2 regions of the Cupriavidus sp. NPDC089707 genome follow, and region 1 is predicted to be linked to the other one. Evidence: predicted binding sites of a transcription regulator. Region 1 holds the regulator's gene; the other holds the start of a gene.
The links. The regulator FNR, encoded in region 1, switches genes on or off when oxygen is low (the NO sensors DNR and NnrR bind a similar motif). The targets are predictions, from matches to a motif close to TTGATNNNNATCAA.
Positions count from the first base shown of each region.

Region 2: ACIP1U_RS18145 (OmpW family protein) is a predicted target of FNR. The motif match lies at 1,674-1,687, and genes of this name have one in related genera.

Region 1 covers NZ_JBIVHB010000003.1:277,284-280,936, forward strand. Annotated here, with positions in the region: gene scpB (SMC-Scp complex subunit ScpB) at 1-199, opposite strand, end outside; gene ACIP1U_RS07610 (sulfite exporter TauE/SafE family protein) at 757-1,515, opposite strand; gene fnr (fumarate/nitrate reduction transcriptional regulator Fnr) at 1,593-2,318, shown strand; gene ACIP1U_RS07620 (hypothetical protein) at 2,380-2,625, opposite strand; gene ACIP1U_RS07625 (hypothetical protein) at 2,622-2,831, opposite strand; gene ccoG (cytochrome c oxidase accessory protein CcoG) at 2,867-3,653, opposite strand, start outside.
Region 2 covers NZ_JBIVHB010000010.1:167,454-171,106, forward strand. Annotated here, with positions in the region: gene ACIP1U_RS18140 (AMP nucleosidase) at 1-886, shown strand, start outside; gene ACIP1U_RS18145 (OmpW family protein) at 965-1,609, opposite strand; gene leuA (2-isopropylmalate synthase) at 1,962-3,653, opposite strand, start outside.

The sequences.
Region 1 (3,653 bases):
GGAAGCGCCAGCCGCTTGCCAGCGACACCAGCTCCACGCCGCGCGGGCGCCAGTCCTGGCGCAATTCCTCCAGCAGCACGCGGACGGTATCCGCGCCGACGTCGTCGGCGAACAACCGTCGCAGATCATTGACGCGCAAAGGCTCCTGCGCGCAGATCAGCGCCGTCTCGAGGACGATCTTCGCCTCTTGGGTATTCATGTTGATGGTGTGCAGCCTGTCTTTGCACCTGCTCCCGGACGGATCCGGGGCACCGGAGATTTTGGATACAGCGACGCCAATGCCATCGCCATCTCATTGCGCAGCTCACCCGAATGCCTGCTGCATCCAAGCCGTGCACTTCCCTTTCTTTGCATCGAGTTGCCGGGTCACTCCGGCAGGAGATCGTTCGCATGCCGCCATGGGTCGGTCAGCGAACCTCTTGCGTGGCGCGTCCGCACAACGGACGCCACTGTTGGCGAACTGAACGCCTCGGACGCAAGAAAAACGGGTATCGGGAGCAAGGCCGGCATCTCCAACACCGCAGTGCCAGCCGGGCTTTTGAACCAGATCTTTTGAACCGGATGGACCGCAGGGACGGGCGGGCATCGAACTACCAACACTTCCCGCCGCCGTGGGCGCACCTTCTGGTAGGAAGGTCGCTGGCACGGCTCGCCGCTGCTTACAAAACACCGCGCGATACCGCAATGCTGGCGATTGTATGGCATTCCCGCCCTCGCCCGCAACCATCATCGGTCGCGCCGCGCGACCCATGCGCCTCAAAAGACCAGACAGAAACCCTGCTCGGCCAGCGAATGTGGCAGCAACGCCGCGCGCGCCAGGCCGAGAGCCCCGAACGCCATGACCGCCACGCCCGCGCCAACGCGAACCGCGCGCCGCCGCGACAGGTTGCGCAGGTAACCGGACAGCCCTGACAGCACCAGCAGGTTGGGCAGCGTGCCGACCCCGAACACGCCCATCACCAGCGCACCGGAACCGGCATTGCCGGCGAGCAGCGCCAGCGTCAGCGCCCCGTAGACCATGCCACATGGCACCAGCCCCCAGGCCAGGCCAACGCCGTAGCGCCTGGCAAGCCCTCCATGCGCACGCACGAACGTGGGCATGCCGCCGCCCAGCCGCCCAAGCTGCCGCGCCACGCCGCTGCCCACCCGCACCGCCAGCCGCTCCAGCCACGCCACGGTGAAGGCATTGCCGCGCAGCAGGCGCCAGCCCGACCACAGCAGCATGGCACTGCCGGCGCTGAACAGCCAGCGCTGCACCGGCAGGTAATCCTGCTTCCATGCGCCGGCGCCGATCGCGCCAAGCAGCGCGCCAAGCAGCATATAAGTCGAAATCCTGCCCAGGTGCATTGCCAGCAACTCGCCGGCCCAGGCGGCACGGCTGCGCACGAAAGTCATGGCCACGATGCCGCCACGTGGCTGTTCGACTGCCAGCGCAATGCCGCCACACATTGCTGCGCAGTGCACGCCGCCAAGCAATGCCAGCATAAAGACGCTAATTAGCACACCAAATGGCAAATCTGACTCCCTGCCTCATCACATCGCACGGTAAAATGTCGTGGTCGCGCCCTCGCATCCACTCTTGCAGGTTCCAATTGCTCACCTCCATTCCAATCACCGAAATGTCGCCCCGTTGCTCCACATGCGCGATGGGGCAACTGTGCCTTCCGGTTGGCATGTCCCAGCAGGACCTCACCAAGATGGACACGCTGGTGCAGGAACGCATCCGGGTCCATAAGGGTGAGACCTTGTATCGCATGGGCGACCCCCTCACCGCGGTTTATGCCATTCGCTTCGGCACACTGAAGACGCATGTCACGACCGAAGACGGCCGTTCACAGATTACCGGTTTCCACCTGCCTGGCGAAATCGTCGGCCTCGACGGCCTCGGTGAGATGCAGCATGCCTCGGATGCGACCGCGCTGGAAGATACCGAAGTCTGCGTAGTCCGCCTTGGCGACCTGCAGACGCTGTCTGCAGACCTGCCTTCGCTGCAGCATCAGTTCCTGCGGCTGATGGGCAAGGAAATCACGCACGACCAGCTCATGCTGGTGACACTCGGCTCGATGCGCGCCGAAGAACGTTTGGCCGCGTTCCTGATCAACCTGTCTGAACGCCTGTCGGCGCGCGGCTACTCGTCGACCGAATTCGTGATGCGCATGAGCCGCGAGGAAATCGGCAGCTACCTTGGCCTGAAACTGGAAACCGTCAGTCGCCTGTTCTCGCGTTTCGCTGAAGCCGGCCTGATCCAGATTCGCCAGCGCCACGTCAAGCTGGTGGATCTCGCCGGCATCAAGCAACTCTACAGCCGTAGCTGCTGAACCTTCCCCCCGCCCCGCCGCGTTGCGCCTGCGCCGCGCGGGGCGGCGCAGGCATCGCAATTCACTCCAACTCGTCGGTATCACTGAGCCGCGTCGGCATCGTGTACAGCGTCAACCCGCTGGACAGTGCGCAGAAGATCCACGCCAGCAGGAAGCTCATCGTATAGATCGATTCGCGCGACGCCTCGATCGGATGCCCAAAGAACTTCAGGTCACCGGGATCCACGACCGAGAACACTGTCGCGGTGGCAAAGCCCGCCATCAGGAACCCCGGCCACAAGACCCACATCAGCCAGCGCAACCTCATGGCTGCCTCGCTGCACTGGGCTGAGGCTGCGCTACCCCGGCCTTCTCGACCACCAGTCCATGGCGCGTTGCACCCTGCACCGGCAAGTCAGGGTGCGACGACGCAAGCCAGATAGTGACACCGCACGCCACCATCGCGACCAGCGGGCCGCTCATCAACAGCCACGGCCACGGCTCTTTCCACCACGGATTGCCTTGCTGATTCATCATGCCCCCTTGAGTTCTGCACCGAGCGCCTGGCGTCACAGGTCGCGCGGCACGATAAAACTGGTGCTTTGCCGGATCTCGGCGCTGCCCCGCTCCGTTGCCTCGCTGGTCACCGTCACGCTGATCTTGTGCGTGCCCTGCGCCGCGTCCTCGATCGGCAAGCGTATGCGGATCGGCAACAGCCGGTTCGACGTTGGTGCCAGCGACTCGGCTTGCTTGTCGTACTCGACCGTCAGGTTCTTCAGTTCGTCGCTGTCGGCTCGCACGCTGATGTGCATCGGCCCTTCTGTCGTGTTGATCAACTGCAGGCGATAGACGTTCTCGATCCAGCGGCCTTCGACCTCTCGACCCAGCGCGCCACGGTCGCGGATGATGTCCACCTTCAGCGGAGTGCGCAGCGCGATTGAAGCCACGAAGCCAGCAAGCAGCGCGACCCAGATCACGGAATAGATGATGACACGCGGGCGCAGCAAGCGCTTGCGCGACGCCGTCGCCGACAGCGCCTTGCGCATTGCATTTTCCGAGGTGTACCGGATCAGGCCGCGCGGATAGGACATCTTGTCCATGACCTGGTTGCAAGCGTCGATGCACGCGCCGCAGCCGATGCATTCATACTGCAGGCCATCGCGGATATCGATGCCGGTTGGGCACACCTGCACGCAGATGCTGCAGTTGACGCAGTCGCCCAGGCCCGCCTGGTGATGGTCGGTCTTGCGCGAACGGCTGCCGCGCGGCTCGCCCCGGCCGATGTCGTAGGTCACGACGTAGGTGTCGCGGTCGACCATCACGCTCTGGAAACGCGCATACGGGCACATGTATTTG
Region 2 (3,653 bases), on a different contig from region 1:
CGGCACGGCCCCGCAGCATTTCCAGCGCTTCGTGCTGTTCACCAACTACCAGCGCTATGTCGATGAATTCGTCGCGCTGGGCCGTGCGCTGATGGGCAGCAGCGACGGCGGCGGCTACACCCGCTTCGTCGAGCCCGGTGACGTGGCACAGGACCTCGGCGGCGCCGAGCCGGAAGACGCGACCCGCCCGCGCGCGCTGCCGCAAATGCCGGCCTACCATCTGGTGCGTGAGGACAAGCTCGGCGTGACACTGGTCAATATCGGCGTGGGCCCGTCCAACGCCAAGACCATGACCGATCATCTCGCCGTGCTGCGCCCGCATTGCTGGCTGATGGTTGGCCACTGCGGCGGCCTGCGCCGCTCGCAACAGCTGGGCGACTACGTGCTGGCGCACGCCTACGTGCGCGACGACCACGTGCTCGACCACGACCTGCCGCCGTGGGTGCCGGTGCCGCCGATCGCCGAGATCCAGGTGGCGCTGCAGGAAGCGGTGGCGCGTGTCACCGGCCTGTCCGGCAACGAGATGAAGACGCGCATGCGCACCGGCACCGTGGTCTCCACCGATGACCGCAACTGGGAGCTGAAGTCCAAGTCGCTGTACGCGCGCTTCAACCAGTCGCGCGCCATCGCCATCGACATGGAGAGCGCCGCGGTGGCCGCCAACGGCTTCCGCCTGCGCGTGCCCTATGGCACGCTGCTGTGCGTCTCGGACAAGCCGCTGCACGGCGAACTCAAGCTGCGCGGCATGGCCAATGCCTTCTACCGGCAGCGTGTCAGCCAGCATATGACCATCGGGCTGGAGGCGATCCGCATCCTGCGCGAGAACGGCGTCGAGCAGCTGCATTCGCGCAAGCTGCGCAGCTTCGACGAGCCCGCATTCCGCTAGGCCGCGACGTCCTGTCTCGCCAAAGCAAAAGGCCGGCGCCATCGGGCGCCGGCCTTTTTGCATGGCAAGCCACCAGGCTCAGAAGCGATAACCCACGCCCATGCTGAAGACCCACGGATCCAGGCTGACGTGCGACACCTTGACGTCGCCGGCCTTGACGTCGCTCTGCAGCCACATCTTCTTGATGTCGGCGTTCAGGAACCAGTTCTTGGTCAGCTTGTAGTCCATGCCGATCTGCAGCGCCGGGCCCACGCTCCAACTGTCGAGCGTCAGCGTGTCATTGGCGATGTTCTCGCCGTAGATGCGCGTGAAGTTCAGGCCGGCGCCGATATACGGGCGGAACGTGCCGTTCGGAATCAGGTGGTACTGGAACAGCAACGTCGGCGGCAGGTGCTTGAAGGTGCCGACCTTGTTGCCGTCGAGATAGACGTTCTGCTTCTGCGGCACGGTCAGTACCAGCTCGGCGGCGAAGTGCGGCGTGAAGAAATAGGTGACGTCGAGCTCGGGGATCCACTTGTTGTTGACCGTGATGCGATTCGAAGCGCCCACGCCGCCGACCGGATCGGAGCTTTTGCTCATGTCGAGATAGGTGCCGCGCAGGCGCACCATCCAGTTGCCCTGGCCGTCGTCTGCGGCCAGGGCGGGCGTGGCAAAGGCGCCGAGCATGGCGCAGGCGGCGATGGCGGAGCAGGTGACCCGGGTACGGAGAGAGAGCTTGTTCATGATGTTTTGTCTTGGTCTGGTAAGGAGTCCGTGGCCAGTTTGGCCGAGCGGGTCCGTACGGACCTTGATGCAGAACAAGTCGGGAAGCCGCCACACACGGTGCGTCGCGATCGCGCGACAACGCTGTTGCGGCAGCAATCCTCCGCTAATAACCACATGCGGAATCATTCGTGGCACGCCGGCGCGCCAGCCCTTACGCTGTGCAGGAGATCAGCGCCCGCAAGCTTCCGCGCGAAGGCGGGCGCCGTGGCACCGGGCATGTCGTGGGCGTCCGCAAGGGCGTCTTTCCGGGTGTGTCCCGTGGGGGCGGGGCACACCGGTTTTCTTCGGATCCCTCTCGGCGAGCGCCGTGTCAGGCCGCGGCGGCTTCGTCTGCCGGCTGGCGCGGTGTTACGCCAAAGCCTGCCTGCAGGTGCCGGTTCACGCCCGAGACCACCGCACGCAGCGACGCCGTGACCAGGTTCGCATCGATGCCCGCGCCGAAGCCCGTCGGCGAATCGCCCACCCGCACCTCCACATAGCAAGCCGCGCGCGCATCGGCGCCGGCGGTCATCGCGTGTTCGTGGTAGTCCATCACGCGCACCGGCAGGTCCAGCGCATTGACGAAGGCATCGATCGGCCCGTTGCCGGTGCCGCGCACGCTGCAAGGCTGGCCGTCGCGCACCATCTGCACTTCGATCTCCACCGCGCCGCCGCTGTCAGACACCAGCTGGTGCGAGACATAGCGCAACGGCGTTTGCTGCTCCAGGTACTCGCGGCTGAACAGCGCATACAAGTCGTCCGCGCTCGCTTCGAGCCCGGTGTCGTCGGTCATGGCCTGCACCGCGCGGCTGAACTCGATCTGCAGCCGTCGCGGCATGTAGATGCCATGCGCCTGTTCGAGCAGAAAGGCCATGCCGCCCTTGCCCGACTGGCTATTGACGCGGATCACCGCATCGTAGCTGCGGCCCAGGTCGGCGGGATCGATCGGCAGGTACGGCACTTCCCAGATGCCGCCGGGCTGCTGCTGCGCAAAGCCCTTGCGGATCGCATCCTGGTGCGAGCCGGAGAATGCGGTGAAGACCAGGTCGCCCACGTACGGATGGCGCGGATGCACCGGCAGCTGGTTGCAATGCTCGACGCACTGGCGCACTTCATCGATATCTGAAAAATCGAGGCCGGGCGCCACGCCCTGCGTGTAGAGGTTCAGCGCCAGCGTCACCAGGTCGACGTTGCCGGTGCGCTCGCCGTTGCCGAACAGGCAGCCTTCCACGTGGTCGGCGCCCGCCATCACCGCCAGCTCGGCGGCCGCCACCGCGGTGCCACGGTCGTTGTGCGGATGGACCGACAGCACGATGTGTTCGCGCCGTGCCAGGCGGCGGTGCATCCATTCGATCTGGTCGGCAAACACATTGGGCGTGCTGCATTCCACCGTCGTCGGCAGGTTCAGGATCATGGGGCGCCCGGGACCGGCTTCCCACGTCGCGGATACCGCGTCGCTGACTTCCAACGAGAAATCGAGTTCTGCCAGGCTGAAGGTCTCGGGCGAATATTCGTAGGTCCATGCGGTTTCCGGCATGGCATCGGTCAGTGACTTGATCAGGCGCGTGCCCGAGACCGCGACTTCCTTGATCTCCTCGCGCGTGGCATTGAAGACGATGCGCCGCCATGCCGGCGCGATGGGATTGTAGAGATGCACGGTGGCGCGCGCGGCGCCGCGCACCGATTCCACCGTCCGGCGGATCAGGTCTTCGCGCGATTGCGTCAACACCACGATGGTGACGTCCTCGGGGATGCGCTTCTCTTCGATCAGCATGCGCACGAAGTCGAAGTCGGTCTGCGACGCGGCCGGGAATGCCACCTCGATTTCCTTCAGGCCGACCTTCACCAGTTGCTCGAAGAAACGCAGCTTGCGTGCGGTGTTCATTGGCTCGATCAGCGACTGGTTCCCGTCGCGCAGGTCGGTGCTCATCCAGATCGGGGCACGCGTGATGCGGCGGCTGGGCCAGGTTCGGTCGGGAATGTCTACGGTGGCGGCAGGCTGGTACTTGATGGCGGGATGGCT